DNA from 2 places in the Halobacillus sp. 12SKB genome. Region 1 is predicted to be linked to the other one. Evidence: a T-box and tRNA genes for the amino acid it is inferred to sense, from the RefSeq annotation. Region 1 holds a T-box; the other holds one or more tRNA genes.
What was found. A T-box is a leader RNA that pairs with one kind of tRNA and senses whether it is charged. The one in region 1 lies ahead of ACQ4XT_RS11235 (valine--tRNA ligase), so its partner is inferred to be a tRNA-Val.
Positions count from the first base shown of each region.

Region 1 (5,371 bases):
GATCCATTGATCAGCTACTGATTTTTCACCCGTGATATCAATGTCTTCATATTTCAAATCGCCCATGTTCATTAAAGCAAAACGGGAAGCGTTCCAAATCTTGTTGGCGAAGTTCCACGTAGACTCTACCTTCTCCCAATGGAAACGCAGGTCTTGACCAGGGGATGAACCGGTCGATAAGAAATAACGAAGAGAATCGGCTCCATATTCATCGATGACATCCATTGGATCGACACCATTTCCAAGTGATTTACTCATCTTACGTCCTTCAGCATCACGAACAAGACCGTGAATAAGAACATCGTTGAACGGACGCTCGTTTGTAAACTCGAGGGATTGGAAAATCATGCGGCTGACCCAGAAACCAATGATGTCATACCCTGTTACAAGTACGTTAGTTGGGAAGTAACGTTTATAATCTTCACTGTTTTCATCAGGCCATCCCATCGTTGAGAAAGGCCAAAGCGCAGAGGAGAACCAAGTATCCAGAACATCTTCATCCTGCTTCCAGTTCTCAGGATCTTTCGGCTCTTCTTTACCGACATATAATTCGCCCGTTTCTTTATGGTACCAGGCTGGTATACGGTGACCCCACCATAATTGTCTGGAAATACACCAGTCTCTTGTATTCTCCATCCAGTGCAGATATGGCTTTTCAAATCGATCAGGAACAAACTGTACTTGATCGTCTCCCTTTTGCAAGTCGATGGACGCATCAGCTAGTGGCTTCATGTCAACGAACCACTGCGTGGAAAGATAAGGTTCAACGACTGCTCCGCTTCGCTCAGAGTGACCAACCGAGTGCATGTGTTCTTCAATTTCAAAGAGGACACCGTCATCCTGAAGGTCCTTGACGATTTGTTTACGACATTCGAAGCGGTCCATACCCTTATACTTGCCGGCGTTATCATTCATCGTTCCGTCTTCATTCATAATGAGGATGCGTTCCAGGTTGTGACGGTTACCAATTTCGAAGTCATTAGGGTCGTGTGCTGGAGTAATCTTAACAGCTCCAGAACCAAATTCCATATCGACATAATCATCAGCGACAATTTCGATTTCACGGCCGACAATCGGCAGGATCGCCTTTTTACCAATCAGGTGCTTGTAGCGCTCATCTTCCGGATGTACCGCAATGGCTGTATCCCCAAGCATCGTTTCTGGACGTGTCGTCGCAATCTCAATGGTGCCTTCTTCATCTTTCAATGGATAGCGCATATGGTAAAACGCACCCTGCACATCTTTGTACTCCACTTCGATATCAGACAAAGCTGTCTGCGTAGCCGGATCCCAGTTGATGATATATTCCCCGCGGTAAATCAGACCTTTTTCGTAAAGTGTTACAAAAACTTCTTTAACAGCCTCAGAAAGACCCTCATCAAGAGTAAAACGTTCACGGGAATAGTCCAGTCCAAGCCCTAGTTTTTCCCACTGGGCACGGATGAATTTCGCATACTCATGCTTCCACTCCCACGATTTTTCGAGGAATTTTTCACGGCCGAGATCATGACGAGAGATGCCTTCTTCACGAAGTTTCGCGTCTACTTTTGCTTGTGTAGCAATCCCCGCATGGTCCATACCTGGCAGCCACAGTACATCATAGCCCTGCATCCGCTTCACACGTGTCAGGATATCCTGTAATGTCGTGTCCCACGCATGACCGAGGTGCAGCTTCCCTGTTACGTTCGGCGGTGGAATGACGATTGTATAAGGTTCCTTGTTTTTATCTCCTGTAGCTTCAAAAAATTTACCATCTACCCAGTACTGATACCGGTCCTTTTCAACAGCGGCCGGATCATACTTTGTAGGCATTGAAAGATCTTGTTGATCCATGTGATCTTCCTCCTTTTATTCTCTTTATAAAAATAAAAAACCCTTTCATCCTAAAAAAGGACGAAAGGGTTCATTTCCGTGGTACCACCTTTAATTTACAGGAAGTCATTCCTGTACACTCAAATAAAAATAACGGCTTCTAACCGGCTTCTCCTACTCATTGTTCAAAGAAGCTGCATCAAGGGCGACCTTCCATTAACAGGGTTCCTGGAAAACTCTCACCAATCGTTTTCCTCTCTGAAGGAATTGTTCATGTACTCTTCCCTATCTAAGCATTTCACGTATAAAGACTATACTACATATTGTATATAAAAAAGAGGCATTTAGTCAACTACGTCAAAGAAAAAGGCGAAAACCCCTGAGCCGATTGCCCAGGAGCCTTTATCCTCCAATGAAAAGAGGTGCTCTTTATGAGTCGTTTGTATCGTTATCGTCTGCCTCCATGGTGCAGAACGTGGCTGTTTGTCATTGAAAAATCTTTGCTGCCCATCGTAATTTTCCAAGCCCTGCGAACCATCATCTTCCCGACTACTTTCGACATCTTCCTTCTCGGATTGGTCCTCGGTTTGTATCTCGCTTTCAAATATAAATGGATTTAGTTCGGAATATACACAATCTGCCCAGGAGAAACGTCGTCTTTATAATCATTGACTCGTTCTAATTGTTTTACCGATACGTCATACTTTTCCGCAATCGAAGATAACGTTTCCTCTTCCTGGGCAATATACATTTTCATTTGTGTGTACGTGTCCTCTCTGTTCGGGAACAAGTGTTTGAAGATTTGTTTGATCCCATCCATACCTCCAGGTGCTTGAGCACTTTCTTGGTCGGACTCTTCGCTGCTGGATTCTTTACTGCTGGACTCTTCAATACTGACTTCTCCCCAATCCCCACTATCATAAGATGGCTCTTCCGGAGTTAATTGGGTATTTTCCTGAGTATGACCAAAGAACTCTGGGAAGCTTTGTGATTTTTTATAAAACCATCGTCCGTCATCTTCTTCTGTATGCTCACTCTCATCTTTTTCATCAATCCGAAAAATAGGGGCTTCCCGCTCTGGGAGAACAGGTGATTCTTTTAGACTCTGTTCTTGAAAATTGACAGGACCGACAGTCGCTGATTCATCAAAATTCGGTTCATTCGATGCTTCTTGCTTCCTTTCTTCCAGTCCATTGATATTCACATGAGCATGAAGCCGGAGTTGACGATTGGCGGGAAGTTCGTAATCAAAACTTTCAATGTCGATGAGCACATCTTCTAAATTTGATACCCTTTCTAAAGGTACCGTGATTTCCACTGGAAATGAGTGGCTGAATGTATGAACGCCTTCTTCAAATGGTTCGACTACGTCCATGGTTCGAACAGAGGGTGCAAGAGGACTTTCATCCTGCGCATCCTGTTTTCCAGTCGGAATGTATTCACCCGCAAGATCGACGGTCCCTTTCAACCGGACCTCATCTCCAAGCTCTTCAATAGTAATTTCAGGTTCTAATGATATACCGATTAACTCGCGAACGCCCTGTCCTTCCTTGAACCATATGGATTCATCTAAATAAAAGGAAAATACATTTTGTTTGTTTTGCAAAGTTCGGTCCCCTCCCTAAGGTAATAAACACTTTTCTCTATTACCACCTTATGCGAGAGTTAGAGTAATATACATAACGAAAGCGCATGGAGGACCCCATGCGCTTATAACATTAAGATTTAATTTGTGAAAAGACTTTCTCCGCTGCTTGAATGGTTTTCTCGATATCCTTATCCGTATGTTTGACAGACAAGAACAACCCTTCAAATTGGGAAGGCGGCAGATAGACCCCTTCTTCAATCATTCCCTGGAAATAACGCATGAACAGGTCCAAATCCGATTGGTTGGCTGTTTCAAAATTCGTCACAGGTTCGTTTGTAAAGAAGAAGCCGACCATGGAACCAGCCCGGTTCACTGTGAGTGGAATGTTGTGTTTTTCAGCGGCTTGCTGGTAACCTTCAATTAAGCGGTCTACTTTTTTATTGATGGAAGCATACGCTTCTTCCGTCATAGCAGAGATCGTTTCGAAACCTGCCGTCATTGCGAGTGGGTTTCCAGAAAGAGTACCTGCTTGGTAGATGTCACCGACAGGAGCAACCCGCTCCATAATATCCCGTTTTCCACCATAGGCTCCTACAGGAAGACCGCCTCCAATGACTTTTCCAAGGCATGTCATGTCAGGTGTCACACCAAAGTGTCCTTGAGCACTGTGGTATCCAACACGGAAGCCAGTCATAACTTCATCAAAGATCAGAACCGTTCCATTGTCTTCCGTCATTGTTCTTAACTCTTGCAGGAAGCCTTCGTTTGGTGGGACGACACCCATATTTCCGGAGACAGGCTCAATAATGACAGCCGCTAGATCGTCTCCGAACTCTTCAAAAACATACCGGACGCTTTCTATATCATTATATGGGACCGTAATTGTATTTTGGGCAATGGATTCCGGTACACCAGGAGAGTCAGGCAGACCAAGAGTCGCTACACCAGAGCCCGCTTTGATCAGCAAGGAATCTCCATGGCCATGGTAATTTCCTTCAAATTTCAAGATTTTATCGCGGCCTGTGTACCCACGAGCAACACGAAGGGCGCTCATCGTTGCTTCTGTTCCTGAATTCACCATCCGCAGCATTTCAATAGAAGGCACCCGTTCTCTCACAAGGGAAGCCAACTTGTTTTCCATTTCAGTAGGAGCACCGAAGCTCGTGCCATTCACTGTCGCTTTGGTTAACGCTTCTGTTACCTTTTCATCAGCATGGCCTAAAATTAAGGGGCCAAAGCTTAATACATAATCGATATATTCGTTGCCATCGAGGTCATAAAGTTTAGAACCTGCGCCTTTTTCCATAAAAATCGGGTCCATCTGGACAGATTTAAATGCACGTACAGGGGAGTTCACTCCACCCGGCATTAATTCTACTGCTTTCGTATAGGCTTGTTTTGAACGATCAAATGTTTTCATTTATACGACACCCTTTCTGTCCGCGTTATTGATTTAACCAACGAGCTGCATCTTTAGCGAAATAAGTAATAATGAGGTCCGCTCCTGCTCGTTTCATGGAGGTCAGTTTTTCAAGGACAATCTCCTCTTCGTTGACCCAGCCATTTTGGGCAGCTGCTTTGATCATGGAATACTCCCCACTGACATTGTAGGCGACCAGTGGCAGGTTAAAACGATCTTTCACTTCACGCATGATGTCAAGATAAGAAAGAGCTGGTTTAACGATTAGGAAATCAGCGCCTTCCTCTACATCCGATGCTGCCTCCCTTAATGCTTCCAGGCGGTTCGCTGGATCCATCTGGTAAGCACGACGGTCACCAAATTGAGGAGAACTGTGAGCCGCATCACGGAACGGGCCATAAAAAGAAGAAGCATATTTAACAGCGTAAGACATGACAGGGATGTGGCTGAAGCCAGCTTCATCAAGGCCCTGACGAATAGCGGCAACAAAACCATCCATCATATTGGATGGGGCGATAATATCGGCACCTGCTTCCGCTTGAGTAACCGCC
Region 1 covers NZ_JBRFWR010000001.1:2,331,795-2,337,165, reverse strand. Annotated here, with positions in the region: gene ACQ4XT_RS11235 (valine--tRNA ligase) at 1-1,833, opposite strand, end outside; T-box leader at 1,887-2,113, opposite strand; gene ACQ4XT_RS11230 (YszA family small membrane protein) at 2,244-2,432, shown strand; gene spoVID (stage VI sporulation protein D) at 2,429-3,418, opposite strand; gene hemL (glutamate-1-semialdehyde 2,1-aminomutase) at 3,531-4,820, opposite strand; gene hemB (porphobilinogen synthase) at 4,846-5,371, opposite strand, start outside.

Region 2 (5,371 bases), 1.4 Mb from region 1:
ATAGTCCGGCTTTTTTTTACGGATCCGGTCAATCGACAGATTCGTTGCTATTCTGTACAACCAAGTAGAGAATTTCCGTTTCTCATCAAACGTATGAAGATTCGTGTAGGCTCTGATAAAGGCTTCCTGGGCCAGGTCTTCAGCTTCATACGAGTTCCCAACCATTCGCAGACAAATATGAAAAACTTTATTCTGATAAAAAGAAACAATGTCTTCGAAAGCGGATTGATTGCCCTTCTTCACTTCTTTTATTTTTTGCTTAATCATGGTTTCCATCTTCTAATACCTCCGCTATACGTGCGGTCGTTAACCTTTACGGATGACCTCGCCACAAAGTTTCATAAATTTTATATTTTTTTAGCTAATATAAGTTTAACTTTTTTTAGTATCGGTTATAAAGCTGTAAATGTAAAAAATTTCTTAGGAGGAAATTTAATATGCAGCGAGTGTCCGCTTTGAAGAAAGAAATCGAAGCTTGTCGTATGGAAATGATTCGCTTAGCCAGCCTCCATAAGTTGAGCTCGCCGGAAGTCGTACAAGTGAGTGTGAAATTAGATCACCTGTTAAATGAATACGATGAAGCAACCTATAAAAAACAGCAACCCACCTTGCAAAAAGCGGGTTACTGCTAGGGATCGTTTATTTATTTCAAGCTCTCACCAAATAGAGAACCCATTAAACCTACCGCTACGCTAGCGGTTTTATTTTTTTCATCGAGAATCGGATTTACTTCTACGAATTCCGCGGATGTGATCATCCCTGACTGATGAAGCATTTCCATAGCCAGGTGACTCTCACGGTAGCTTAATCCACCCATTACCGGTGTCCCCACGCCAGGAGCTTCATTAGGATCCAGTCCATCAAGGTCCAGGCTTAAATGAACCCCATCGGTACGATCTTTCAAATAATCCACTGTCTCTTCCATCACTTGCGTCATCCCCATACGATCAACTTCATGCATCGTATAGACTTTTATGCCCTTCTCTTCAATAAGCACTCTTTCTCCTTCATCAAGAGAACGAGCTCCGATAATCACTATATTTTCTGGTTTAATCTTCGGTTCATAATCATGGATACTCGTCAATTTTTCATGACCGATCCCTAAGCTTACAGCTAATGGCATCCCATGAATGTTACCAGAAGGCGAGCTGTCACCTGTGTTTAAATCGCCGTGAGCATCATACCAGATGACACCAAGGTTTTCATAATGTTTCGCAACTCCTGCAAGAGTCCCCATAGCTATACTATGGTCTCCCCCAAGTACAAGTGGGAAACGTTTATTTTCTACGACTTCATCTACCGCTTTTGCCAGACGACGGCTTCCTTCGGCAATTTCATTCAAGTTACGTAAATTATCCTGTTTTTCATCTGTATTATGTTTTGGGCGAGGAATCTCAATGTCCCCTAGATCTTCAATGTTATATTTCAATTGCTCTAGACGTTCAACCATACCTGCATAACGAATAGCACTTGGGCCCATATCCACGCCTCGACGCATCTGTCCAAGGTCCATAGGTACACCGATAACTGAAAGCTGTTTATTCATCAAAGTTCCTCCTTTTTTCTCTACTATAATTGTATCCGTTTTTCCCGTTATGACTCAACTGGACATGTTTGTGCATATATATACGAAAACCAGTATGAAAACGTATGTAATCATGCATGTTTACAAGGTTTCGAATTATTTTACATATTATGGGTTTGTTTATATGGAGAAGTATTTAACTTTTTGTAACCCCTCATTAGATAAGGGTGTCGAACCTCTACATATGACAAACAGACCGGATTGATATAGAGGATGAAACAATAAAAAACCTGACATCAATCATTGATGTCAGGTTTAAAGAGTGGAGCCTAGCGGGATCGAACCGCTGACCTCCTGCGTGCAAAGCAGGCGCTCTCCCAGCTGAGCTAAGGCCCCGTATGGAGCGGGAGACGGGATTCGAACCCGCGACCCCCACCTTGGCAAGGTGGTGTTCTACCACTGAACTACTCCCGCATATAAAATTGAAAGATGAGCCATGAAGGATTCGAACCTTCGACCCTCTGATTAAAAGTCAGATGCTCTACCAGCTGAGCTAATGGCTCGTATGAAACATAATGCTCGTTATTTTATAAGCCGTGTGCTCGTCACGTTGATAGATTTTTCGGTGAAGCATACGCTCCTCGCAAAGCCTACAATGAAGAAATTCCAATGATGCTTACGGCTTCTCTACCAGCTGAGCTAATGGCTCATAATATAATAACATCCAGTATAACATCTTCTTAAGAAATGGCTGGGCCAGCTGGATTCGAACCAGCGCATGACGGTACCAAAAACCGTTGCCTTACCGCTTGGCTATGGCCCAACAGTTACAAAAATAGTATTGACCATCTAAAGATCATTATACAAGATATGTTTATTTTCATAAAAAATAGCTGATCATGAATGTCAGCCGTTATCGTCAATGAAAAAATGGTGGAGGGAGTAGGACTCGAACCTACGAACCCGATGGGAGCGGATTTACAGTCCGCCGCGTTTGGCCAACTTCGCTATCCCTCCACTTTGACTAAATAAGTGGTGCCGGCCAGAGGACTTGAACCCCCAACCTACTGATTACAAATCAGTTGCTCTGCCAGTTGAGCTAGGCCGGCTTATAAATTTAATGGTGGAGGATGCAGGGTTCGAACCTGCGACCCCTTGCTTGTAAGGCAAGTGCTCTCCCAGCTGAGCTAATCCTCCAATAAGTGGTGACCCGTACGGGATTCGAACCCGTGTTACCGCCGTGAAAGGGCGGTGTCTTAACCACTTGACCAACGGGCCATGTGTTTGATAGTTTCTCAGAGCTTCCAGCCGGATTTGAACCGGCGACCCCTTCCTTACCATGGAAGTGCTCTACCACTGAGCTATGGAAGCAAGTGGCTCCAACGGTAGGATTCGAACCTACGACCGATCGGTTAACAGCCGATTGCTCTACCACTGAGCTACGTTGGAATAATGTTCATTCATCAAAAGCATTAATAAGGAAAGAGAATCAATGTGGCGGCGTCCTACTCTCACGGGGGTAAACCCGACTACCATCGGCGCTGAAGAGCTTAACTGCTGTGTTCGGCATGGGAACAGGTGTGACCTCTTCGCCTTCACCACCACATCAATATAAAGTTTGAGGTGAACCCTCAAAACTGGATAAGGAAACATCTTGTTTGAAAAGTAACTGTCATTCACGAATGATTCTAATCAGATAGATAAGTCATCGATCCATTAGTATCCGTCAGCTCCACGTGTCACCACGCTTCCACCTCGGACCTATCAACCTCATCGTCTCTGAGGGATCTTATTTGCTTAAAGCAAAGGGAAATCTCATCTCAAGGGGGGCTTCATGCTTAGATGCTTTCAGCACTTATCCCGACCACACGTAGCTACCCAGCGATGCTCCTGGCGGAACAACTGGTACACCAGCGGTGTGTCCATCCCGGTCCTCTCGTACTAAGGACAGCTCCTTTCAAATTTCCAACGCCCACGACGGATAGGGACCGAACTGTCTCACGACGTTCTGAACCCAGCTCGCGTACCGCTTTAATGGGCGAACAGCCCAACCCTTGGGACCGACTACAGCCCCAGGATGCGATGAGCCGACATCGAGGTGCCAAACCTCCCCGTCGATGTGGACTCTTGGGGGAGATAAGCCTGTTATCCCCGGGGTAGCTTTTATCCGTTGAGCGACGGCCCTTCCATGCGGAACCGCCGGATCACTAAGCCCGACTTTCGTCCCTGCTCGACTTGTAGGTCTCGCAGTCAAGCTCCCTTGTGCCTTTACACTCTGCGAATGATTTCCAACCATTCTGAGGGAACCTTTGGGCGCCTCCGTTACCTTTTGGGAGGCGACCGCCCCAGTCAAACTGCCCACCTGACACTGTCTCCGGACCGGATCACGGTCCTGGGTTAGAATGTCCGTACAGCCAGGGTAGTATCCCACCAGCGCCTCCACCGAAGCTAGCGCTCCGGCTTCCAAGGCTCCTACCTATCCTGTACAAGCTATACCAACATTCAATATCAGGCTACAGTAAAGCTCCACGGGGTCTTTCCGTCCTGTCGCGGGTAATGTGCATCTTCACACATAGTATAATTTCACCGGGTCTCTCGTTGAGACAGTGCCCAAGTCGTTGCACCTTTCGTGCGGGTCGGAACTTACCCGACAAGGAATTTCGCTACCTTAGGACCGTTATAGTTACGGCCGCCGTTTACTGGGGCTTCGGTTCAACGCTTCGCATAAGCTAACGCATCCCCTTAACCTTCCAGCACCGGGCAGGTGTCAGCCCCTATACTTCGCCTTACGGCTTCGCAGAGACCTGTGTTTTTGGTAAACAGTCGCTTGGGCCTTTTCACTGCGGCTCCTCGGCAGAGGAGCACCCCTTCTCCCGAAGTTACGGGGTCATTTTGCCGAGTTCCTTAACGAGAGTTCTCCCGCTCACCTTAGGATCCTCTCCTCGCCTACCTGTGTCGGTTTGCGGTACGGGCACCTCTTTCCTCACTAGAGGATTTTCTTGGCAGTGTGAACTCAGGAGCTTCGGTACTTTATTTCCCTCCCCATCACAGCTTGACGTTGCCGGACGGATTTGCCTATCCGACCGTCTCACTGCTTGGACGCGCACATCCAGTGGCGCGCTCTCCTTATCCTCCTGCGTCCCCCCGTCGTTCAAACGGAAAGGAGGTGGTACAGGAATATCAACCTGTTGTCCATCGCCTACGCCTTTCGGCCTCGGCTTAGGTCCCGACTAACCCTGAGAGGACGAGCCTTCCTCAGGAAACCTTAGGCATTCGGTGAAAGAGATTCTCACTCTTTTTTCGCTACTCATACCGGCATTCTCACTTCTAAGCGCTCCACCAGTCCTTACGGTCTGACTTCACGGCCCTTAGAACGCTCTCCTACCACTGATCATAAGATCAATCCGCAGCTTCGGTGGTGTGTTTAGCCCCGGTACATTTTCGGCGCAGAGTCACTCGACCAGTGAGCTATTACGCACTCTTTGAATGATGGCTGCTTCTAAGCCAACATCCTGGTTGTCTAAGCAACTCCACATCCTTTTCCACTTAACACACACTTTGGGACCTTAGCTGGCGGTCTGGGCTGTTTCCCTCTCGACCATGAACCTTATCACCCACGGTCTGACTCCCAGAACAAAGTCTATGGCATTCGGAGTTTGACTGAATTCGGTAACCCGATAGGGGCCCCTCGTCCAATCAGTGCTCTACCTCCATGACTTTCTATTCTGAGGCTAGCCCTAAAGCTATTTCGGAGAGAACCAGCTATCTCCGTGTTCGATTGGCATTTCACCCCTACCCACACCTCATCCCCGCAATTTTCAACTTGCGTGGGTTCGGGCCTCCAGT
Region 2 covers NZ_JBRFWR010000001.1:901,971-907,341, forward strand. Annotated here, with positions in the region: gene sigW (RNA polymerase sigma factor SigW) at 1-276, opposite strand, end outside; gene ACQ4XT_RS04435 (aspartyl-phosphate phosphatase Spo0E family protein) at 438-632, shown strand; gene rocF (arginase) at 644-1,546, opposite strand; tRNA gene ACQ4XT_RS04445 (tRNA-Ala) at 1,849-1,921, opposite strand; tRNA gene ACQ4XT_RS04450 (tRNA-Gly) at 1,925-1,999, opposite strand; tRNA gene ACQ4XT_RS04455 (tRNA-Lys) at 2,016-2,088, opposite strand; tRNA gene ACQ4XT_RS04460 (tRNA-Gln) at 2,274-2,348, opposite strand; tRNA gene ACQ4XT_RS04465 (tRNA-Tyr) at 2,457-2,542, opposite strand; tRNA gene ACQ4XT_RS04470 (tRNA-Thr) at 2,559-2,634, opposite strand; tRNA gene ACQ4XT_RS04475 (tRNA-Val) at 2,647-2,722, opposite strand; tRNA gene ACQ4XT_RS04480 (tRNA-Glu) at 2,729-2,803, opposite strand; tRNA gene ACQ4XT_RS04485 (tRNA-Thr) at 2,825-2,896, opposite strand; tRNA gene ACQ4XT_RS04490 (tRNA-Asn) at 2,900-2,974, opposite strand; rRNA gene rrf (5S ribosomal RNA) at 3,018-3,131, opposite strand; rRNA gene ACQ4XT_RS04500 (23S ribosomal RNA) at 3,222-5,371, opposite strand, start outside.
Region 2: it encodes a tRNA-Val, which carries the amino acid that the T-box ahead of ACQ4XT_RS11235 (valine--tRNA ligase) is inferred to sense. The anticodon was not compared.